Regions from separate parts of the Streptomyces sp. NPDC058371 genome, predicted to be linked through region 1. Evidence: predicted binding sites of a transcription regulator. Region 1 holds the regulator's gene; the other holds the start of a gene.
The links. The regulator HrcA, encoded in region 1, represses chaperone genes, less so after heat shock. The targets are predictions, from matches to a motif close to TTNGCACTCNGNNNNNCNGAGTGCNAA.
Positions count from the first base shown of each region.

Region 1 (11,808 bases):
AGCGACAGCTGGTCGACCATCTTGTTCACGGCTCTGCCCAACCGGCGTAAGTCACCCCGGAGTTGACGGTTGCCGTCGTGCAGGTCGACCCGCTGGGTGAGGTCGCCGCCGGCCACCGCGTCCAGCACGCGCGTCGCGTTCGCCGCCGGTGCCACCAGGGCGTCGAGCAGTTGGTTGACGTCATTGACGCGAGAGGTCCAGTGCCCCTGGCCCGGACTGGCCGAAAGTCGCTCGTCCAGCCGGCCGTACCGGACCAACTCCCGCCGGACCCGCTGCACTTCCGAGGTGAAGTGCAGATTGCGGTCCATGATCTGGTTGAAGACCGTGCCCAGCTCGGCCACCAATCCGTCGGATGTCTCGGGCAGCCTGGTGAAGTTTCCGTCCCGCGCGGCGGTCATCGCGGCGAGCAGCGGACGCAGATCCGATGCTCGAATCTGTCCGTCTTCGAGCACATGCGTAGCACTGTTCTCACTCATGGCGGCCCACTTCGGTAACTCGGCGCTTATGGGCGCGGCCAGTCTGTCACCCTGTCCGGACTGACCGAGGCCTATTCGTCCGAACTGCTCAGGGAGTGGCAAGTGGGGGCCATACCGACGCAACGGGAGACCGTGTCGCGTGCTTGCGGTGCGCCCACCCGCCAGGGTGCGGGGCGGCGACCGGTGGCCCGGACGAGGCTGCCCGGCAGCTCTCTGGCACCCGGCGCCGCCCGCCGATTCGTGCGTGCCGCGCTCGCGGACTGGACCGACCGCGAGCTGCCCGGCGCCGCGTTCCTCAGCGACCGGCTCGCCGACGACGCCGAGGTGATCGTCAGCGAGCTGGTCACCAACGCCGTCGTGCACGCCGGCACGGACATCGAGCTGCTGTGCCGTATGGACCACGCCGGCGCGGACCACTCCGGAGCGGAACCGGCGGTCGCCGCCGGGGACGGTCCCATGAGCCTCGCCGGGGACGGCTCCATCAGCCTCAACGGGGACGGCTCCATGAGCGCCACCGCGGACGGTGGGGAGCCGGCGCGCCTCGGGGCGGACGTGCCGAACGGCGCCGGAGCGACCGCATCGACCGGCCCTGGAGTGACCGCCTCCACCGGTCCCGGCGTGATCGCCCCCACCGGTCCCGCGGCGGATCCGTCCGCCGGCGCGGACCCGCCGGCCGGTCTCGTCGTGGAGGTCTCCGACCACCACCCCTCCCGTGCCGTGCGCGAGGGCGGCACCGAACACCCTTACGGCACCCCGGAGTACGGGCGCGGACTGCGACTCGTCTCCGCGCTCTCCGCCGAGTGGGGCGTCACGTACCGCCCCGGCGTCAAGACCGTATGGGCGCGGCTGCCCGTCGGCGGGGCCGCGGCCGCCGAGCCGACGACCGAGACGTACACCGGTGAGCCCGTCCTCGAGCACGGCGCCACGGTCGCCGACCTGTTCGCCCCCGAACCGCGGCGGAGCCTCCCGCAGGATCACGACTGGGTGGGCCGCGGTGCCCTCTCCTTCCTCGCCGAGGCCTCCGACCTGCTCGCCGGACAGCTCGACGAGGACCTGGTCGCCGCGCTCGCCGGTCAGCTCCTCGTCCCCCGGATCGCCGACTGGTGTGCGGTCTGGCTGGAGGACGAGATCACCGGCTGGCGCGGGTCCGAGCGGGCGGGCAGCGGCGCGGGACCACGCCTCGCCCGCGTCTGGCACGGCAGCGAGAACCGCATCGAGGAGCTGCGCCGAGCCCTGGAGAAGGACCCGCCGCGGCTGTCCGACTCGGTGCGCTCCCGGGCCGTACCCGTGCCCTGGCCCGGGGAGGCACTGGGCGCGCACGCGGCGAGCGGGGCGGCCCTCGCGTACCGGCTGATCGCCGGCGGGCGGCCGCTGGGCACCCTGGTCATCGGACGGGCCGGACTGCCCGCCTTCTCGGACGAGGTCAGCGGGCTCGTCGAGGACCTCAGCCGGCGGGTGGCCCTCGCCATCGGCGCGGCCCGCCAGTACGCGCGCCAGGCCACCATCAGCCGGGTCCTCCAGCGCGGCCTGCTGCCCGGAGCCGTCGCCGAGATCCCCAAGGTGCGCAGCGCGCTCGTGTACGAGCCGTGCGACAAGGGCGGACCCAGCGGCGACTTCTACGACCTGTTCCCGGCGGGCGACGGGCGCTGGTGCTTCGCGGTCGGCGACGTTCAGGGCAAGGGACCCGAGGCCGCCGTCGTCATCGGGCTCGCCCGCCCCTGGGTACGGCTGCTGGCCCGCGAGGGCTACCAGGTCGCGGACGTCCTCGACCGCCTCAACCAGCTGCTGCTCGACGACGCGACGGAGGCGGCGGACGCGGCAGCCCGCGCGCTGGTCGCGGCCGGCGGACCGGGCCTCGCCGACCCCGAGGGCCCGCAGACCCGCTTCCTGTCCATGCTCTACGGCGAGCTGGTGCCCTTCGACGGCGGAGTGCGCTGCACGCTGGCCTCCGCCGGGCACCCGTTGCCGCTGCTCCTGGGGCCCGACGGCGGCGTGCGGGAGGTGGCCCGCCCGCAGACCCTCCTCGGGGTCGTGGAGGACGCGACGTACACCTCCGAGGACTTCGAGCTGCATCCCGGTGACAGCCTGCTCTGTGTCACCGACGGGGTCACCGAGCGGCGCGACGGCCCCCGCCAGTTCGACGACGGGGACGGCCTCGCGACGGCCCTCGCCGGCTGCGCCGGGATGGGCGCCGAGCTGATCGCGGAGCGCATCCGGCGGCTGGTGCACGAGTTCGGCGGCAAACCGCCGGACGACGATCTGGCGCTGCTGGTGCTCCAGGCGGAATGAACAGCAGCGGCACGAGCCGGAGCGGTGCAGCGGAGGGGAGAGGGGGTTCCGTGGCAGGGGCAGGGGCAGGGGCAGGGGCAGGGGCAGGGGCAGGGGCAGGGGCGGGGGCGGGGGAAGGGCGGAGGGGGAGCGGGTTCCCGAGGCCGGGACGGGGATGTGCGCCGGTGCTGGACAATGGAAGGCATGCCTTCCGCACTCCCCGACGGTGAGCCCGTCCCCGACGACGGCGCGTTGCCCGCGCAGGCCCTGGCCGGAGCCGCCGAGCGCCCCCTCGGGTTCTACCTCCACGTGCCGTACTGCGCGACCCGCTGCGGCTACTGCGACTTCAACACCTACACGGCCACCGAGCTGCGGGGCACCGGAGGTGTGCTCGCCTCCCGCGACAACTACGCGTCGACCCTGATCGACGAGGTCCGCCTGGCCCGCAAGGTGCTCGGCGACGACCCGCGCCCCGTCCGCACGGTCTTCGTCGGCGGCGGTACGCCCACACTGCTGGCGGCCGACGATCTCGTACGGATGCTGGCCGCGGTCCGGGAGGAGTTCGGGCTCGCGGACGACGCGGAGATCACCACGGAGGCGAATCCGGAGTCCGTCGACCCGGCGTATCTGGCGACCCTCCGTGCCGGGGGCTTCAACCGGATCTCCTTCGGCATGCAGAGCGCCCGGCAGCACGTGCTCAAGGTCCTCGACCGCACGCACACCCCCGGCCGCCCCGAGGCCTGTGTGGCCGAGGCCCGCGCGGCCGGCTTCGACCACGTGAACCTGGACCTCATCTACGGCACCCCGGGTGAGTCCGACGACGACTGGCGCGCCTCGCTGGAAGCCGCGCTCGGCGCCGGTCCCGACCACGTCTCGGCCTACGCCCTGATCGTGGAGGAGGGCACCCAGCTCGCCCGGCGCATCCGCCGCGGTGAGGTCCCGATGACGGACGACGACGTCCACGCGGACCGCTATCTCATCGCCGACGAGGTGCTCTCCGCGGCGGGCTTCGACTGGTACGAGGTGTCCAACTGGGCCACGTCCGACGCCGGGCGCTGCCTCCACAACGAGCTGTACTGGCGCGGTGCCGACTGGTGGGGGGCCGGGCCCGGGGCCCACAGCCATGTGGGCGGGGTGCGGTGGTGGAACGTGAAGCATCCCGGGGCGTATGCCGGGACGCTGGCTGCCGGGAGGTCTCCCGGGGCAGGGCGCGAGGTCCTCTCCGAGGAGGACCGGCGGGTGGAGCGGATCCTTCTGGAGCTGCGGCTTCGGGAGGGGTGTCCCTTGGCGCTGCTCCGCCCGGACGGGCTGGCGGCGTCCCGGCGGGCGCTGTCCGACGGGCTCCTCGAGCCCGGCCCCTACGAGGCCGGGCTTGCCGTCCTCACCCTGCGCGGGCGGTTGCTCGCGGACGCGGTGGTCCGCGACCTGGTGGACTGAGGGGTTCTCCCGCCCCGCCGCCCCTGCCCGTCCCGTACCCGGGGGCCCTTTCGCGCCGACGCGCTCGTCCTCAAACGCCGGGTGGGGCCGGATCCAGCCCCACCTACTCCGGGGCCGTGACGAAGTCGATGAGTTCCTCGACGCGGCCCAGGAGCTCCGGCTCCAGATCCTTGTAGGAGTGGACGCGGGACAGGATGTGCTGCCAGGCCGCGCCGGTGTTCTCCGGCCAGCCGAGGGCGCGGCACACGCCGGTCTTCCAGTCCTGGCCGCGGGGAACGCGGGGCCAGGAGGGGATGCCGACGGAGGACGGCTTCACCGCTTCCCAGATGTCGATGTACGGGTGACCGACGACGAGCGCGTGCTCGCTGGTGACGGCCTCCGCGATACGGGACTCCTTCGAACCGGGGACGAGATGGTCGACGAGGACGCCGAGCCGGGCATCGGGACCGGGCGCGAAGTCGGTGACGATCGAGGGCAGGTCGTCGATGCCCTCCAGGTACTCGACGACGACGCCCTCGATGCGCAGGTCGTCGCCCCAGACCCGCTCGACGAGCTCGGCGTCGTGCCGGCCCTCCACGTAGATGCGCCCGGCCCGGGCCACGCGGGCGCGCGCACCGGGCACGGCGACCGAACCGGAGGCCGTACGGGAGGGACGTGCCGGAGCGGCGGACGGGCGGACGAGGGTGACCACCCTGCCCTCCAGGAGGAAGCCGCGCGGCTCCAGCGGGAACACCCGGTGCTTGCCGAAGCGGTCCTCCAGCGTCACCGTGCCCGCCTCGCAGCGGATCACCGCGCCGCAGAAGCCGGTGCCGGGCTCCTCGACCACCAGCCCGGGCTCCGCCGGGACCTCGGGCACGGGCTTGGGCTTCTTCCACGGCGGCGTGAGATCCGGAGAGTACTGGCGCATTCGGATGACGATAGGAGAAGGCGGACCGCGGCGCCGTACGGCCTTCTACGACACGCCGAAGCGCGTCGCCAGCGCGTCCCGCTGGGCCCGGACAAACGCCGCATTCACCGCGTCCCCGTGCCCCGGTACGTACACCGCGTCCTCGCCGCCCAGATCCAGCAGCCGGTCCAGGGCCGCGGGCCAGCGGGCGGGAACGGCGTCCGGTCCGGCCTGCGGCTCGCCGGACTCCTCCACCAGGTCGCCGCAGAAGACGATTTCCGGACAGTCGACGCCCGGCACCAGCACCACCAGGTCGTGACGCGTGTGGCCGGGGCCCACATTCGCCAGCAGGACCTGTACGCCGCCGCCCAGGTCCAGGGTCCACTCGCCGGACACGGAGTAGTCCGGGCGGGCGAGCAGCCGCGCGGCCTCGGCGGCCTCGTCCGGGTCGAGACCGTTGCGCACGGCGTCCGCCCGGAGCTCCTCGCGGCCCGACGCGGAGGTGAGGGCGGCGTCCACGCCCACCGCGCCGAACACCTCCACCTCGGCGAAGGCGCTCGCGCCGAAGACATGGTCGAAGTGGGGATGCGTGAGCGCGAGATGGGTCACACGGCACCGGGTGCCGAGGATCCGTTGCGCCGCGGCACGCAACCGCGCGCCCTCGGCCCGGCTCGACCCGGCGTCGATCATGAGCGCCGCGCCCTCGCCCACCACGAGCCCGGTGGTGCAGTCCCAGACCGGAAGGCGCCGCCGCCCCACGCGGGGTGCGAGTTCCTCCCATCCCAGCTCTTCCCAAGTCAGCTTCATACGATGACGCTAGCCGCGGGGCACTACGACGGCACGACATCGCAGGACACGTCCGTACACCCGGCGCGGTGTCCTGGGGCCGCCCTTGCCGGGGCCGTACCTCCCCGCCGTACACTGGCTCGGGGAACGCTGGCACTCGCACGCGCTGAGTGCCAGGACGAAGGTCAGCGAAGACCACGGTGCCGACTTCAGGAGGTGTGCGCGATGCTCAGCGAACGCAGGCTGGAAGTGCTGCGCGCCATCGTCCAGGACTACGTCGGGACCGAGGAGCCGGTCGGCTCCAAGGCGCTGACCGAGCGGCACCGCCTGGGCGTCTCCCCGGCCACCGTCCGCAACGACATGGCGGCCCTGGAGGACGAGGGGTACATCGCGCAGCCGCACACCAGCGCCGGGCGCATCCCCACCGACAAGGGCTACCGGCTGTTCGTCGACAAGCTGGCCGGCGTCAAGCCGATGACGGCGCCCGAGCGCCGCGCCATCCAGAACTTCCTCGACGGGGCCGTCGACCTGGACGACGTGGTGGGCCGCACGGTACGGCTGCTCGCGCAGCTGACCCGGCAGGTCGCCGTCGTCCAGTACCCCTCGCTGACCCGCTCGACCGTGCGGCACGTGGAGCTGCTCTCGCTCGCCCCCGCGCGCGTGATGCTCGTGCTCATCACGGACACCGGCCGGGTCGAGCAGCGGATGATCGACTGCCCGGCGCCCTTCGGCGAGACGTCACTGGCGGATCTGCGCGCGCGGCTCAACAGCCGGGTCGCGGGCCGTCGTTTCGCGGATGTGCCGCAACTGGTGCAAGATCTGCCGGATGCCTTCGAGACCGAGGACCGAGGTACGGTCGCGACGGTGCTCTCCACTCTGCTGGAGGCACTCGTCGAGGAGAACGAGGAGCGGCTGATGATCGGCGGGACCGCCAATCTCACCCGCTTCGGACATGACTTTCCCCTCACCATCCGGCCGGTGCTGGAGGCCCTTGAGGAGCAGGTCGTGCTCCTCAAGTTGCTTGGGGAGTCGACGGATTCGGGCATGACCGTACGGATCGGTCACGAGAACGTCCACGAGGGCCTCAACTCCACGTCCGTGGTCTCGGTCGGCTACGGTTCGGGCGTCGAAGCAGTAGCAAAACTTGGCGTGGTCGGTCCGACCCGCATGGATTACCCGGGAACGATGGGAGCGGTACGCGCAGTGGCACGGTACGTCGGACAGATCCTGGCGGAGTCGTAAGTGGCCACGGACTACTACGCCGTACTCGGCGTGCGCCGCGACGCTTCCCAGGACGAGATCAAGAAGGCGTTCCGGAGGCTCGCTCGCGAGCTGCATCCGGACGTCAATCCCGATCCGAAGACGCAGGAGCGCTTCAAGGAGATCAACGCCGCCTACGAGGTGTTGTCGGACCCGCAGAAGAAGCAGGTCTACGACCTCGGCGGCGACCCGCTCTCGCAGAGCGGCGGCGCGGGTGCGGGCGGCTTCGGCGCCGGCGGGTTCGGGAACTTCTCGGACATCATGGACGCGTTCTTCGGCACGGCGTCGCAGCGCGGCCCGCGGTCGCGCACGCGCCGCGGCCAGGACGCCATGATCCGGCTGGAGATCGACCTCGACGAGGCCGCCTTCGGTACGACCAAGGACATCCAGGTCGACACGGCCGTGGTGTGCACCACCTGTAGCGGTGAGGGCGCAGCGCCGGGGACCTCCGCGCAGACCTGTGACATGTGCCGCGGTCGCGGTGAGGTGTCCCAGGTGACGCGGTCCTTCCTCGGCCAGGTCATGACGTCCCGCCCCTGCCCCCAGTGCCAGGGCTTCGGCACGGTGGTGCCGACGCCGTGCCCGGAGTGCGCGGGCGACGGGCGGGTGCGCTCCCGGCGGACCCTGACCGTGAAGATCCCGGCCGGCGTAGACAACGGCACGCGGATCCAGCTCGCGGGCGAGGGCGAGGTCGGCCCCGGCGGCGGCCCCGCCGGCGACCTCTACGTCGAGATCCACGAGCTGCCGCACTCGACCTTCCAGCGTCGCGGCGACGATCTGCACTGCACGGTCACGATCCCGATGACCGCGGCCTCCCTCGGCACGAAGGTGCCGCTGGAGACCCTCGACGGCCTGGAGGAGGTCGACATCCGCCCGGGCACACAGTCCGGTCAGTCGATCCCGCTGCATGCCCGCGGAATCACGCATCTGCGCGGCGGCGGCCGCGGTGACCTCATCGTCCACGTCGAGGTCACCACCCCGACGAAACTCGACCCTGAGCAGGAGCGGCTGCTTCGGGAGCTCGCGGTCCTGCGCGGCGAGGAGCGCCCCACGGGCCAGTTTCAGCCTGGGCAGCAGGGACTCTTTTCTCGACTGAAGGATGCGTTCAACGGGCGCTGAGCGCCGCCAGCCCGTGGGTCTGGGGGCGCTGCCCCCAGACCCCCGTTCGGTCTGAACGGCCTCGTCCGCAAGCGCCGGACGGGCTGGTACCGCCACCCCAATCCGGCCGTCCAGGCCCGTGAGCGGCCGGATTCGGACTTGTTCGGAGGACGTGACAACATGCCGTCATGTCCTCCGCGCTGACCGATCTCTTCCGGTATCCGATCGTGCAGGCCCCCATGGCGGGCGGTGTATCCGTGCCGCGGCTGGCCGCTGCCGTCTCCGAGGCGGGCGGGCTCGGATTCCTTGCCGGCGGGTACAAGACGGCCGACGGCGTGTACCAGGAGATCAAGCAGCTGCGCGGGCTCACCGGCCGTCCCTTCGGCGTGAACCTCTTCATGCCGCAGCCGGAGTACGCGGACCCCGCGGCCGTGGACGTGTACGCCCATCAGCTCGCCGGTGAGGCCGCCTGGTACGGCACCGAGCTCGGCGACCCGGACAGCGGACGCGACGACGGCTACGAAGCCAAGCTCGCCGTACTCCTCGACAACCCGGTGCCGGTGGTCTCCTTCCACTTCGGCTGCCCGGCCCCCGAGGTCCTTCAGGCGTTGTCCCGGGGCGGTACCCGGACCGTGGTCACCGCGACCACGGTCGACGAGGCGCTGGCCGTCCAGCGGGCGGGCGCCGACGCGGTGCTCGTGCAGGGCGTGGAGGCGGGCGGCCACCAGGGCACCCACCGCGACATCCCGGAGGCGGACGGTGCCGGCATCGGGCTGCTCTCCCTGGTCGCCCAGGTCCGCGAGAGCGTGCACCTCCCGATCGTGGCGGCCGGCGGCATCATGCGCGGCAGCCAGATCGCCGCGGTGCTCGCCGCGGGCGCGACCGCGGCCCAGCTCGGCACGGCGTTCCTCGCCACCCACGAGTCGGGCGCCCACGCCGTGCACAAGGAGGCGCTGACCAACCCGCTCTTCGTCCGTACGGAGCTGACGCGGGCGTTCTCCGGGCGTCCGGCCCGCGGCCTGGTCAACCGCTTCCTGCGCGAGCACGGCCCGTACGCGCCCGCCGCGTACCCCGAGATCCACCACCTCACCTCCCCGCTGCGCAAGGCCGCGGCCAAGGCCGGCGACCCGCAGGGCATGGCGCTGTGGGCCGGCCAGGGACACCGCATGGCCCGCGAACTGCCCGCCGGGCAGCTGGTCGAGGTGCTGGCGGCCGAACTCGAAGCGGCGAAGACAGCGTTGTCGTCGTTCCCGGCGGACGGTGCGGCCCGATGACGGCGCCGGTGTTCGTGGTCGAGCACTTCCGCGCGGACGACGGCGGACGCTATGTGCTCGACGGCGCCGAAGGACGGCACGCCGTCTCCGTGAAGCGGCTGCGGCCCGGCGAGGACGTCGTCCTCACGGACGGGGCCGGCCGCTGGGCGGAGTGCGTCGTCACGGACACCGAGGGCAAGGACCGGTTGATCGTCCAGCTGGACTCGGTTGCCGAGGAACCGCCCGAGGCACCCCGGATCACCGTCGTCCAGGCCCTTCCCAAGGGCGACCGCGGTGAACTCGCCGTCGAGACCATGACGGAGACCGGCGTGGACGCGATCGTGCCCTGGGCCGCCGCCCGCTGCATCACGCAGTGGAAGGGCGACCGGGGTCCGAAGGCCCTCGCCAAGTGGCGGGCCACGGCCCGGGAGGCCGGCAAACAGTCCCGCCGGGTCCGCTTCCCGGAGATCGCGGACGCGATGACCAGCAAGCAGGTTGCCGCACTTCTCGCCAAAGCCGACCTGGCCGCGGTGCTCCACGAGGACCGGGAGTACGGCAGCACGGCGCTCGCCACCGCGGATCTCCCCGCCTCCGGGGAGATCGTGCTGGTCGTCGGCCCCGAAGGGGGCGTTTCCCCCGAGGAGCTGGCGCTGTTCTCCGAGGCGGGCGCGAAGGCGTACCGGCTGGGGCGTAGCGTGCTGCGTACATCGACTGCCGGTACCGCGGCCGCGGCGCTGCTGCTGGGCCGCACCGGCCGCTGGTCCTGACCGAACCGACTCCATGGGGGACTGGTGGAACTCGCACAAGTACGGCTGCTGGTCTCGGACTTCGCCGCCTGCTACCGCTTCTACGCCGAAGTCCTCGACCTCAAGCCCCAGTCGGGCGCGACAGAGGGACCGTACGAGAAGTTCAGCCCCATCACCGGCTCGGCCGGCATCGCCCTCCAGGACCGCGCCATGATGGCCGAAGTCCTCGGTGAACTGGGCGATTCGGCGACGGGCCACCGTTCCCTCGTCGTGCTGCGCGTCGACGACCTGGACACCTACTGCGCCGCCGTCACCGCCCGCGGCGGGACCCTCATCCACGGCCCGGCCCCCATGACCGAGCGCATGCGCGTCGCCCACCTCAAGGACCCCGAGGGCAACCTGGTCGAACTCCAGGAATGGCTTCTGCTGCTCAGCTGACGCCGGCCTCGAACAGCGCAGCGGGGTGTCACCCGTGCCGGGGAGTGGCCGCATGCGGTCTACCGCCCGGCCCGGTGCGGTGGCACGCTGCCGTCCATGGGGGTTTTGAGGCGTATACGGCGCCCGCCGGGCCGTAGGAGAGTGCTCGCCGCGGTCGCGCTGGGCGCGGTCGGGGTGTTCGGCACGGTCGCGTGCGAGCCGGGGGACGGACTGAGTTCCGCCGCGGTGGCGTACACCACGGACCAGACGGGGACCAAGGAACTGGAGCGCCGGGGCGCCGACGTGCAGTGGCTGAGCTGCACGGCGAACTACGGCGACGGGAACAAGGCGTTCACGCCCGGCAAGACACCCTCGTCGAGCGCGCACACGGTGGCGAACGCGGACTGCCAGGGGCAGACCAAGGACGGCCGGGAGATCACCATCAAGGGGAAGGTCACCCGCGAGATCGACGGCAAGTGCGTGCGCGGCGACCTCACCGCCGAGGTCGGCGGCAAGCGGTGGTTCCGGCTGGACGTGCTGGGCAACTGCAGCGCCGCGAGTACGCCCACGTACACCCCGCCCGTCACCTACGCCCCCGGCCAGCCGCGCCCCACCGTGACGGTCACCGTGACCGAGACCATCTGGTGCCAGGGCGACCCCACCTGCCGGCCCGTCGAGGGCAAGTAGGTGCACAGGCCGTGCCGGGCCGCCGCGGGTCAAGTGATCGAAACCGCTGACCGGTTGTCCGGTCGCTGCATAGGGTGATCGGGTGACACAGTCCGTACCCGGTGCGCCCACGGCGCCCTCTGCGTATCTCCGGTTCCCGCACCTGCACGGCGACCTGGTCGCCTTCACCGCCGAGGACGACGTCTGGGTCGCCCCGCTCGACGGCGGTGGCCGCGCCTGGCGGGTCAGCGCCGACAACGTACCGGTGAACCATCCGCGCATCTCCCCGGACGGCACCGCCGTCGCCTGGACCTCCACCCGGGACGGCGCTCCCGAGGTGCAGGTCGCCCCGCTCGACGGCGGAGCGGCCAAGCGGCTGACGTACTGGGGCAGTTCGCGCACCCAGGTGCGCGGCTGGACCCCGGACGGACACGTCCTCGCCCTCAGCACCCACGGGCAGCCCTCGCTGCGCCGCAGCTGGGCCCATGCGGTCCCGCTCGACGGCGGACCCGCGG
Region 1 is NZ_JBHXJC010000008.1:283,940-295,747, reverse strand. Features, by position in the region: gene ACFWM2_RS24380 (HAMP domain-containing protein) at 1-476, opposite strand, end outside; gene ACFWM2_RS24375 (SpoIIE family protein phosphatase) at 660-2,765, shown strand; gene hemW (radical SAM family heme chaperone HemW) at 2,949-4,181, shown strand; gene ACFWM2_RS24365 (DUF3097 domain-containing protein) at 4,285-5,088, opposite strand; gene ACFWM2_RS24360 (MBL fold metallo-hydrolase) at 5,134-5,874, opposite strand; gene hrcA (heat-inducible transcriptional repressor HrcA) at 6,079-7,095, shown strand; gene dnaJ (molecular chaperone DnaJ) at 7,096-8,232, shown strand; gene ACFWM2_RS24345 (nitronate monooxygenase) at 8,400-9,485, shown strand; gene ACFWM2_RS24340 (16S rRNA (uracil(1498)-N(3))-methyltransferase) at 9,482-10,231, shown strand; gene ACFWM2_RS24335 (VOC family protein) at 10,256-10,648, shown strand; gene ACFWM2_RS24330 (hypothetical protein) at 10,745-11,314, shown strand; gene ACFWM2_RS24325 (S41 family peptidase) at 11,397-11,808, shown strand, end outside.

Region 2 (11,808 bases), on a different contig from region 1:
GCGTGGAAGGCGTCCACGCCGGCCTCGACGAGCGGGGTGAGCAGGGCGTCGAGCTCGGCCGGGGTCTCCGCGAGCCGGGCCTTGTACGCGTCCTGCTTCCACTGCGAGTAGCGGAAGAGGACGGGGAAGGTCGGGGAGACCGACGCGCGCACGGCGGCGACGAGCTCGACCGCGAATCGCGTACGGGCCACCGGGTCGCCGCCGTACGCGTCGGTGCGGCGGTTGGTGCCCTCCCACAGGAACTGGTCGATCAGGTAGCCGTGCGCGCCGTGCAGTTCGACCCCGTCGAAGCCGATCCGCTCGGCTGCGGCGGCGGCCTCGGCGAACGCCGCGATGACGTCGTCCAGATCGGCCTGCGTCATCGCCTTGCCGCCCTCGGTGCCGTCGGGGCGCAGACCGGAGGGGCCGACGGCCGGGGCGTCGGCGAAGGGCGGGTCGCCCGCGTTGCGCACCGTGCCGATGTGCCACAGCTGCGGCACGATCCGGCCGCCCGCCGCGTGCACGGCGTCGGCGACCTTCGCCCAGCCCGCCAGCTGCTCCTCGCCGTGGAACCGCGGGACGCGGTCGCTCTGCCCGGCCGACTCGTGGCCCACGTACGTGCCCTCGGTGACGATCAGGCCCACGCCCGCGGCGGCGCGGCGCGCGTAGTACGACGCCACGTCCTCACCGGGCACGCCGCCCGGGGAGAACTGCCGGGTCATCGGCGCCATCACGATCCGGTTGGGGACGGTCAGGCCGTTCAGCGAGACCGGCCGGGACAGGATCTGGGCCGCCCGGGTGGCCGAGGCGGAGGGGGAGGCGGTGGTAGTCACGTGGGGGATTCCTCAAAGTTCGGGGAGTGGTCGGGAGTCGGACATTCCAGCTGGTATGTGCACATGCATCAACCAGCCCTCCCCCGTCAACCGACCCACCCGCCAGGTCATTCCGCCGCCCCACCTCCCCCGGCTGTGATCCCGGCCACGCCGGCCTTCATCGGCCGCACGGAGCACACCGGGAACACCGGCGGCGGCACCGGAAAACACCCGAGGGCGGCACCCCCTGGAGAAGGGGTGCCGCCCTCGGAAAGGACGAGCCTGATCCGGCAGGATCAGAAGTCCATGTCACCGCCCGGCATGCCGCCCGGAGCGCCGCCGGCAGCGGCCTTCTCCGGCTTGTCGGCGATGACGGCCTCGGTGGTGAGGAACAGCGCGGCGATGGACGCGGCGTTCTGCAGGGCAGAGCGCGTGACCTTCGCCGGGTCGATGATGCCTTCGGCGATCATGTCGACGTACTCACCGGTCGCGGCGTTCAGGCCGTGACCGACGGGCAGGTTGCGCACCTTCTCGACGATGACGCCACCCTCGAGACCACCGTTGACGGCGATCTGCTTGAGCGGGGCCTCCAGGGCGAGCTTCACGGCGTTGGCGCCGGTCGCCTCGTCACCCGTCAGCTCCAGCTTCTCGAAGACCGAGGAGGCCTGGATGAGGGCCACGCCACCACCGGCGACGATGCCCTCCTCGACGGCCGCCTTCGCGTTGCGAACGGCGTCCTCGATGCGGTGCTTGCGCTCCTTGAGCTCGACCTCGGTGGCGGCACCGGCCTTGATGACGGCCACGCCGCCGGCCAGCTTCGCCAGACGCTCCTGGAGCTTCTCGCGGTCGTAGTCCGAGTCCGAGTTCTCGATCTCGGCGCGGATCTGGTTGACCCGGCCGGCGACCTGGTCGGCAGAGCCGGAGCCGTCGACGATCGTGGTCTCGTCCTTGGTGATGACGACCTTGCGGGCACGGCCCAGCAGGTCGACGCCCGCGTTCTCCAGCTTGAGGCCGACCTCCTCGGAGATGACCTCGCCGCCCGTGAGGATGGCGATGTCGCCGAGCATGGCCTTGCGGCGGTCACCGAAGCCCGGAGCCTTGACGGCAACGGACTTGAAGGTGCCACGGATCTTGTTGACCACCAGGGTCGACAGGGCCTCGCCCTCGACGTCCTCGGCGATGATCAGCAGCGGCTTGCCCGACTGCATGACCTTCTCGAGGAGCGGGAGCAGGTCCTTGACGTTGGAGACCTTGGAGTTGGCGATCAGGATGTACGGGTCGTCGAGGACGGCCTCCATACGCTCCATGTCGGTGGCGAAGTACGCCGAGATGTAGCCCTTGTCGAAGCGCATACCCTCGGTGAGCTCCAGCTCCAGACCGAAGGTCTGGGACTCCTCGACGGTGATGACGCCTTCCTTGCCGACCTTGTCCATCGCCTCGGCGATGAGCTCGCCGATCTGGGTGTCGGCGGCGGAGATGGAGGCCGTGGAAGCGATCTGCTCCTTGGTCTCGACATCCTTGGCCTGCTCGAGCAGGGCGCCGGAGACGGCCTCGACGGCCTTCTCGATACCACGCTTGAGGGCCATCGGGTTGGCACCCGCGGCGACGTTGCGAAGGCCCTCGCGGACCAGCGCCTGCGCCAGAACGGTCGCGGTGGTCGTACCGTCACCGGCGACGTCGTCCGTCTTCTTGGCGACTTCCTTGACCAGCTCAGCGCCGATCTTCTCGTACGGGTCCTCGAGCTCGATCTCCTTGGCGATGGAAACACCATCGTTGGTGATCGTGGGGGCGCCCCACTTCTTCTCGAGGACGACGTTGCGACCCTTGGGACCAAGGGTGACCTTGACGGCGTCGGCGAGCTGGTTCATCCCGCGCTCGAGACCGCGCCGTGCCTCCTCGTCGAACGCGATGATCTTGGCCATGTGAAGTGGTCCTCCCGGACTGGGGTGGATTGCTCCGGACCGTGTTGGCGCCCGCGACGGACGGCCTGCGTGCCTCGTGGTTCCTTGCCCCACTTGGCCTGCGGGCCTCACCGACCCGGTCCATAGTTGTCACTCTCACCTTCAGAGTGCTAACGCCAATGATTAGCACTCGACCCCTCCGAGTGCAAGCGCCTGTCGGGAACCCCGGGGCGGTCCGGGGACGCGCGAAGCAGGACCCGGCGGGCGATCCGGGAACGCCCGGACGGTACCCGGCGGGCTGCCCGGGAACGCCCGAAGGGCTCCCAACCCTGGGGGGATGGGAGCCCTTCGACGTGAGTGCGTGCGTCGGTGGTCGATCGCGCCTAGATCAGACGGCGAGCTTGACCATGTCCGCCTGCGGACCCTTCTGGCCCTGCGAGATCTCGAACTCCACTCGCTGACCCTCTTCAAGGGTGCGGTAGCCGTCCATCTGAATCGCGCTGTAATGCACGAAGACGTCCGCACCACCGTCGACCGCGATGAAGCCGTACCCCTTCTCCGCGTTGAACCACTTGACGGTGCCCTGAGCCATGCCTAACTCCCCTATTACTGGCCCTTGCACAGATCCACACTTCGCGGATCCGGGTCAGACCTCACCCCCCAAACGGTTGGGGGTGTGCGCCGGAACGCGTCGACCGCGGCTGAATGTATCTGTCCAACTGCCGTCTGCAACAGGTCAATCGGACGAGAATTCTGGGCAAGCCCGATCGGGAATATGTGGAGAATTTGCACACATTCAGGGCAAGTCGGGCCCCATAAATGCCGTAATCGGCACAAAAATACCGGGCATTTTGGCTACTTCTTGTCGGGCACCGAGCGAAGGCTCATATGCGCCCGGCATGAAAGGAGAAGCGGCTTCCCCAACTGTACCGCGCTCAACCATGCAGAATTGCCCCCTCCGTTTCTCTCACGGAGAGGGCAATTCGGTGAACTCTGAGTGGTCGGACCGGGGCTGCGGCCGTTTGTCCGGCCTTCAGCCCGTCAGCAGCCGCCGGCCACGGCCGGAATGATCGAGACGCCCGCGCCGTCCGGCGTCGCCGTCTCCAGGCCCTGCTCGAAGCGGACGTCGTCGTCGTTCACGTACACGTTGACGAAGCGGCGCAGCTTGCCCTGGTCGTCCAGGACACGCGCGGCGATGCCCGTGTGGTTCTTCTCCAGGTCCGCGATGACCTCGGCGAGGGTCTTGCCCTCGGCGGGGACCTCGGCCTTGCCGCCCGTGTAGGTGCGCAGGATGGTGGGGATACGGACGTTGACGCTCATGCCTTGTGACCTCCGGTCGGAAGCGCCCCTCCAGGGGCGCGGGGCTCCGTTGACTGTGCGGCTCCGCCGCGTGGGCGCGACCAGCCCCCACTGGCCCGCAGAGAAACAACGACCTTTACGCGAGCCCAGCTTCCCTGAAGGACTCGAGGTTCGGGCGGATCGTCGCGGTGAGCCCCGTACCGGCCACCGCGTCCAACGTCTTGAGACCGTCACCCGTGTTGAGGACGACCGTCGTGAGCGTCGGGTCGAGCAGCCCGTTCTCGATCAGCTTCTTCGCGACACCCACGGTCACGCCACCCGCCGTCTCGGCGAAGATGCCCTCCGTGCGCGCGAGGAGCTTGATCGCGTCGACCACCTGCTCGTCGTTGACGTCCTCCACCGCACCGCCCGTGCGCCGCGCGATGTCGAGCACGTAGGGCCCGTCGGCCGGGTTGCCGATGGCGAGCGACTTGGCGATGGTGTTCGGCTTCTGCGGCCGTACGACGTCGTGCCCGGCCTTGTAGGCGACGGACACCGGCGAACAGCCCTCGGCCTGGGCACCGAAGATCTTGTACGGCTTGTCCTCGACGAGCCCGAGCTCGATCAGCTCCTTCAGACCCTTGTCGATCTTCGTGAGCTGGGAGCCGGAGGCGATCGGCACGACCAGCTGGTCCGGCAGCTGCCAGCCGAGCTGCTCGCAGATCTCGTACGCCAGGGTCTTGGAGCCCTCCGCGTAGTACGGCCGCAGGTTGACGTTGACAAAGCCCCAGCCCTCGCCGGCCGAGTCGCCGATCAGCTCGGAGCAGAAGCGGTTCACGTCGTCGTAGTTGCCCTCGATACCGACGAGCTCGCCGCCGTAGATCGCGGCCATGACGATCTTGCCCTGCTCCAGGTCGTGCGGGATGAACACACAGGAGCGGAAGCCGGCGCGGGCGGCGGCGGCACCGACGGCGCCGGCCAGGTTGCCCGTGGAGGAGCAGGAGAGGGTGGTGAAGCCGAAGGCGCGGGCGGCCTCGATCGCCTGGGCGACGACGCGGTCCTTGAAGGAGTGCGTCGGGTTGCCGGAGTCGTCCTTGACGAAGAGCTTGCCGGAGTCGACACCCAGCTCGCGCGCCAGGTTGTCGGCCTGGACGAGCTTGGTCCAGCCCGGGTTGATGTTCGGCTTCTCGGCGACGTCCGCGGGGACCGGCAGCAGCGGCGCGTAGCGCCAGATGTTCGCGGGGCCCGCTTCGATGCGCTTGCGGAGCTCCTCGGTGTCGTAGCCGGAGAAGTCGTACGCGATCTCCAGCGGGCCGAAACACTCCTCGCAGGCGAAGACCGGGCCGAGCGGCACGCGGTGTCCGCATTCCCGGCACGAGAGAGCCGCGGCGGGACCCAGATCGACGGAGTTCGCGGCGGTGGCGGAGTTCGTGGTGCTTGCAACTGTCTGCGCAGCCATGGAGGCGAGGCCCTTTCTCCTCATCTTCCTCACGACGCACTTCGCCGTGAGACGGATTTGGCACCTTCCCTAGTCGGGAGCCTCGCGGAACTGATCAGCAGCGATCAGTGACGAGAACCGACTGGAGGGTTGCCGGGGCTTCAACGGGCCGTATCCCTCTGCCCCTCTGGATGAGCGGTATTCAGTTGTTGTTCGGTGGTGCACGGGGACGCGCCAGGACATGCGATGGTCATCCGCGTTGTTCAAGACTGTAACCGAAGGCCAGGACAGTTGAGATAGTCGTCCGAACCGCGAGATGGATCACATACCTGAAGGACCATGTGATCGAACAGTGAGGAGCCGCAGACTGTGCTGGAAGAAGTCGAGCGCTGGCTGAGCACCCGCTCCTGGTCCATGACCGATCGCCCGCTCCACAAGCTCATTGCCGCGAAACGCACCTCGGGCTCGACGGTCAGCGTAGTGCTGCCCGCGCTCAACGAGGAGGAGACCGTCGGCGAGATCGTCGCCGTCATCCGCCACGATCTGATGCAGCAGATCCCGCTCGTCGACGAGATCGTCGTGGTCGACTCGGGTTCGACGGACCGCACCTCGGAGGTGGCCGCCGCGGCGGGCGCCCGCGTGGTCCACCGGGACGAGATCCTGCCGCGTCTGGCGGCCGTCCCCGGCAAGGGCGAGGTCCTGTGGCGGTCGCTGCTGGTGACGAGCGGTGACATCGTCTGCTTCATCGACGCGGACCTCAAGGAGTTCTCGTCCGACTTCGTCTCCGGGATCGTGGGGCCGCTGCTCACCGACCCCGGAGTGGACCTCGTCAAGGCCATGTACGACCGGCCTCTGGGCTCGGCGGCGGGCCAGGGCGGACGGGTCACCGAGCTCATGGCGCGCCCGCTGCTGAACATGCACTGGCCGCAGCTGGCGGGGTTCGTCCAGCCGCTCGGCGGGGAGTACGCCGCCCGCCGCTCCCTGCTGGAACAGCTCCCGTTCCCGGTCGGGTACGGCGTCGAGCTGGGCATGCTCGTCGACGCCCTGCACCTGGTGGGCCTCGACTCGCTCGCCCAGGTCGACGTCGGCGTCCGCAAGCACCGCCATCAGGACGGGCAGGCGCTGGGCCGGATGGCCGCCGCGATCTACCGGACCGCGCAGCTGCGGCTGGCCCGCGGGCATCTGATCCGTCCCGCCCTCACCCAGTTCGAGCGGGGCGAGGACGGCTTCGAGCCGCGCACCTACTCCGTGGACACGGAGGAACGGCCGCCGATGGTGGACATCAGGGAGTACCAGACACGCAGAGTGGCCTGACCGGACCGCCGGACACACTCAGTGACGAAATCCGCCGGTTGTATACGGTCTCGCCGTACTCGGCCCGTACGTTTGAGCGTTTCCGAGCCGGGCTAGGTTGAGGCTTATGGCTTCCACGCACGGCGCCCACCAGATTCTCGTCGCCTCCAACCGCGGCCCGGTCTCCTACGAGGTACGCGAGGACGGCTCGCTCCACGCCAAGCGCGGCGGGGGCGGGCTGGTCTCGGGTCTGTCCGCGATCGGGCCCGACGCGGGCGCCCTGTGGGTGTGCGCCGCGCTCGGCGACGGGGACCGCGAGGCGGTGCGGCGCGGGGTCGGCGAGGACGGCGTGCGGATGCTGGACATCGACGCCGAGGTGCACGCGGACGCGTACAACGGCATCGCCAACTCGGTGCTGTGGTTCGTCCACCACATGCTGTACCAGACCCCGCTGGAGCCGGCCTTCGACGCGGAGTTCCGGCGCCAGTGGGCCTCGTACGAGACCTACAACCGCGCCTTCGCCGAGGCGCTGGCCGACGAGGCGGCGTCCGGTGCCTCCGTCCTCGTCCAGGACTACCACCTGACCCTGGTGCCCGGGATGCTCCGCGAGCTGCGGCCCGATCTGCGCATCGGGCACTTCTCGCACACCCCGTGGGCGCCGGTCGACTACTTCCGGATGCTGCCGGACGACATCGCCGAGCAGGTGCTGCGCGGGATGTTGGGCGCGGACCGCCTCGGCTTCCTCACCCACCGCTGGGCGAGCGCCTTCACGGCCTGCTGCGACGCGCTCGTCGGCGGTGTCGGGGACACCCGGATCGGTGTGCACGGCCTGGGCGCGGACGCGGACTTCCTGCGGAGGCGCTCGCACGAGGCGGACGTCGACGAGCGGATGGCGGCACTGCGGGAGCAGATCGGGACCACCTCCGACGGGGCCCCGCGCAAGGCGGTCGTGCGGGTCGACCGGACCGAGCTGTCGAAGAACATCGTGCGCGGGCTGCTGGCCTACCGGCAGCTCCTGGAGGACCAGCCGTCGTGGCGCGAGCGGGTGGTGCACGTCGCCTTCGCCTATCCCTCCCGCCAGGACCTGGCGGTGTACCGGGACTACACGGCCGAGGTGCAGCGCGTCGCGGACGAGATCAACTCCCGGTACGGGACGGCGGACTGGACCCCGGTGGTGCTGCACGTCAAGGACGACTTCGCCCGCTCGCTGGCCGCCTACCGGCTCGCGGACGTGGCGCTCGTCAACCCCATCCGGGACGGCATGAACCTGGTCGCCAAGGAGGTGCCGGTCGTCTCCGACGAGGGATGCGTGCTGGTGCTGTCCCGGGAGGCGGGGGCGCACGAGGAGCTGGGCGAGGACGCGGTCACGGTGAACCCGTACGACGTGATCGGCACCGCCCGCGCGCTGCACGAGGCGCTGACGATGCCGGTCGACGAACGCGTCCGGCGCACCAAGCGGCTGGCCGCCGCGGCGACGGCGCTGCCGCCCGCCCAGTGGTTCCTGGAGCAGCTGCACGCCCTGGAGGCCTGATCACGAACGGCCCACGGCCGTCAGCCGAGCCGGCCCTCGAACAAGGTCCGCAGCCCACGACGCCCGGCACGTCGTCCTACGGCAGTCAGCCGAGTCGGGACGCCAGTGACGTGAGCAGGGCGACGACGCCGGGCGGGCCGTCCACCACCAGGTCGGCGCGGTCCGCCAGTTCGGCCACCTCCACGCTGCCGCTGCACACCAGCAGGCCCGGGACGCCGTCGGAGCGGAGCTTGTCGACGGCGGCGAAGGCGGGCAGGTCGCCCAGGTCGTCGCCGGCGTAGAGGACGGCCTCCGCGCCGATCTCGCGGACGTACTCCAGGAGGGCGACGCCCTTGTCCATGCCGGGGGGCCGCAGCTCCAGGACCATCCGGCCCGGCTCGACGATCAGGCCGTGGCGGGTGGCGAGGCCGGCGAGCGGCTCGCGCAGCGTCTCGAAGGCGGCCTGCGGGTCCGCCGCACGGCGGGTGTGGACCGCGACCGCGCGCCCCTTCTCCTCGATCCAGGTGCCCTGCCAGGCGCCGATCTCGTCCAGGAATCCGGGCAGTTCGGCCCGGACGGCGGCGACGCCGGGGTGCGGCGCGGGGGCGTTGACCGTGCCGCTCACCGCGTCCCAGCGCTCGGCGCCGTAGTGCCCGAGGACGACGAGGTGTTCCAGGCCCGGTACGCCCGCGAAGCCCCCGTGGCGGACCGCGACGCCGGCCGGCCGGCCGGTGACGACCGCCACGGACGCGACCTTCGGGGCGAGTGCCGCGAGGGCGGGGACCGCGTCGGGGTGGGCGCGGGCCTGCTCGGGGTCGGCGACGATCGGTGCGAGCGTCCCGTCGAAGTCGAGCGCGATCACGGCGCGGCCCGGCCGCGCGAGGATGGCGTCGAGACCCTCGCGCCCGGCCGGGGTCGCGGGGGTCGGCAAGGGGTCCCTGGAGTCCGTATGGCTGCCCATGCCTCGACCCTATCCGGGCGGGGCCGGGCGCACCCATGGCTCATCAGGTCATGGAGTGATCGGCAGCGCGTCAGGATTGACCGGCAGTGAGTCAGGAAGTGACCGGCGGCGCTCCCCGGCTCAGCGCTCCGCCCGGCGGGCGTCGCGGACCCGGCGCAGTCGGTTCACCGTCACCGGGTCGTGGGCAAGCGCCCTCGGATCGTCCAGCAGGGCGTTGAGCAGCTGGTAGTACCTGACCGGCACCAGGCCCAGCTGCTCGCGGATCGCCCGCTCCTTGGCGCCCGGTCCCGGCCAGCCCCGGCGCTCCATGGCGAGGACGGCCCGCTCCCGGGGGGTGAGCTCTTCCATGGCCGACACGGTAGCCCCCGGCACCGACAACGAGAGGCGGCACAGCCCGGGACAGGCGCCCCGCCCGGCTACTCCGCGGCCTCCGCCTGCGCCGCCTTGCGCTGCAGTTCGCCCAGGACGGCCGACGAGCTGCCGTTCGGGCTCACCGCCTTGCCGATCTGGCTCTTGATGTCGGCACTGACGCCGGCCCAGGAGGTCTTGCCGACCGGGTAGAGCTGCGAGGAGGGGAGTTCCTTGAGGAAGGAGGCGAGGTCCTTGTCGTCCTGGTCGGCGGCCATGGCCTCGGACGCGGACGTGGTCACCGGCAGCAGGTCGTACTGGTGGGAGAAGGCGAGCACGTTCTTCTCGCTGTAGACGAAGTCGAGGAAGTCGCGGACCTGTTCGCGGTGGCCGTGCTGCTTGAAGGCCATCATCCAGTCGGCGACACCCATCGTGGCCTTGGCCTTGCCGTTGATGCCGGGCATCGGCACCATGCCGAACTTCACGCCCTTCTCGGCGGCCATCTTCATCAGCGTGGGATGCCCGTTGAGCATGCCGACCTCGCCGCGCGCGAAGGCGGCGAAGGCGTCGGCGCGGTTGAGCTTCGCGGGCGCGGTCGGGCCGGTGAGCCCCTTGCCGACCAGGTCGTTCTTGAGCCAGGCGAACGTCTTGACGTTCTCCGGCGAGTCCAGCGAGTACGTGCCGACGTCCTGGGTGTAGCCGCCGCCCCCGCTCAGCAGCCACTGCATGGTCTCCGCCTGCGCCTCCTCGGGGCCCAGCGGCAGCGCGTACGGGTACTTCACGCCCTTGGCCTTCAGCACCTTGGCGTCGGCGGCGAGCTGGCTCCAGGTCTGCGGCGGGGTGATGCCGGCCTCGGAGAACAGCGTCTTGTTGAAGAAGAGCAGCCGGGTGGAGGAGGCGAACGGCATGCCGTAGTGCACCCGGTTCATCTGCCCCGCCTCACTGAGCTGGGGGACGAAGTCGGCCTGGGTGGGTATGGAGAGCACGTCGTCGGCCTCGTACAGCTTGCCCGCGGCGGCGTAGTCGGCGTACGCGCCGATCTGCGCCATGTCGGGCGCCTTGCCGGCGTCGACCATCTCCCGGACCTTGCGGTCGACGTCGTTCCAGGAGTAGACGCTGACCTCGACCTTGATCCCGGAGTGCTCGGCCTCGAACTCCTTGACCAGTTCGTCCCAGTACTTCTTCGAGCTGTTCGCCGAGGAGTCGCCGTAGTCCGCGGCCACCAGCCGCAGGGTCACGTCACCTGAGCCCGCCGAGCCGCCGCAGCCGGCGAGGGTCGCCGTCATGCCCAGCGCGGACCCCACCGCGATCAGTCCTGTCCTACGCCGCTGCACAGCCCGTCCCCAACCCTGCCTTCAGTGCCCGTTGTCGGGCGCTTCGTCCGGACGTCACTGTCCCGACAGTTGTCTCGAAGTATGGAGACAAGGTCTACACCACGTAAGTGGACTAGACCTCTCCTGGGGTAAGGGGCGACACTGTCCCCGTGAGACATGTCATCGCCCTCGATGTGGGCGGCACCGGGATGAAGGCCGCCCTGGTCGGCGCCGAGGGCGAGCTGCTCCACCAGGCCCGCCGGGCGACCGGCCGGGAGCGCGGGCCCGACGCCGTGGTCGAGACGATCCTCGGCTTCGCGGCCGAACTGCGCGCCCACGGCGAACTGCACCTCGGCGAACCCGCCGCGGCCGCCGGCGTGGCCGTCCCCGGCATCGTCGACGCCGCCCTCGGCCTCGCGGTGTATTCGGCCAACCTCGGCTGGCGGGACGTGCCGCTGCGCCGGCTGCTCAGCGAGCGGTTGCACGGCGTCCCGGTCGCGCTCGGCCACGACGTGCGCACCGGCGGCCTCGCGGAGGGCCGGATCGGCGCGGGGCAGGGAGCGGACCGCTTCCTGTTCGTGCCGCTGGGGACCGGGATCGCGGGCGCGATCGGCATCGACGGCAAGGTCGAGGCGGGCGCGCACGGCTTCGCGGGCGAGATCGGCCACATCGTCGTACGGCCCGGCGGGACCGCCTGCCCCTGCGGCCAGCGCGGCTGTCTGGAGCGGTACGCCTCCGCGGCGGCCGTCAGCCAGGCCTGGGCGGAGGCGTCCGGGGACCCGGGCGCGGACGCGGCCGACTGCGCCAAGGCCGTGGAGTCCGGCGACGAACGGGCCGTACGCGTCTGGCAGGACGCCGTGGACGCGCTCGCCGACGGGCTCGTCACCGCGCTCACCCTGCTGGACCCGCGCACCCTGATCATCGGTGGCGGTCTCGCCGAGGCCGGAGAAACCTTGTTCACACCGCTGCGGGCGG
Region 2 is NZ_JBHXJC010000003.1:147,083-158,890, reverse strand. Features, by position in the region: gene ACFWM2_RS12345 (NADH:flavin oxidoreductase) at 1-812, opposite strand, end outside; gene groL (chaperonin GroEL) at 1,088-2,713, opposite strand; gene ACFWM2_RS12335 (cold-shock protein) at 3,081-3,284, opposite strand; gene ACFWM2_RS12330 (MoaD/ThiS family protein) at 3,734-4,012, opposite strand; gene thrC (threonine synthase) at 4,128-5,429, opposite strand; SAM riboswitch class I at 5,447-5,606, opposite strand; gene ACFWM2_RS12320 (glucosyl-3-phosphoglycerate synthase) at 5,778-6,722, shown strand; gene ACFWM2_RS12315 (trehalose-6-phosphate synthase) at 6,829-8,232, shown strand; gene otsB (trehalose-phosphatase) at 8,318-9,172, opposite strand; gene ACFWM2_RS12305 (DUF3263 domain-containing protein) at 9,293-9,520, opposite strand; gene ACFWM2_RS12300 (ABC transporter substrate-binding protein) at 9,589-10,806, opposite strand; gene ACFWM2_RS12295 (ROK family protein) at 11,004-11,808, shown strand, end outside.
Region 2: a site for HrcA is predicted at 2,876-2,902, ahead of groL (chaperonin GroEL). Genes of this name have one in related genera too.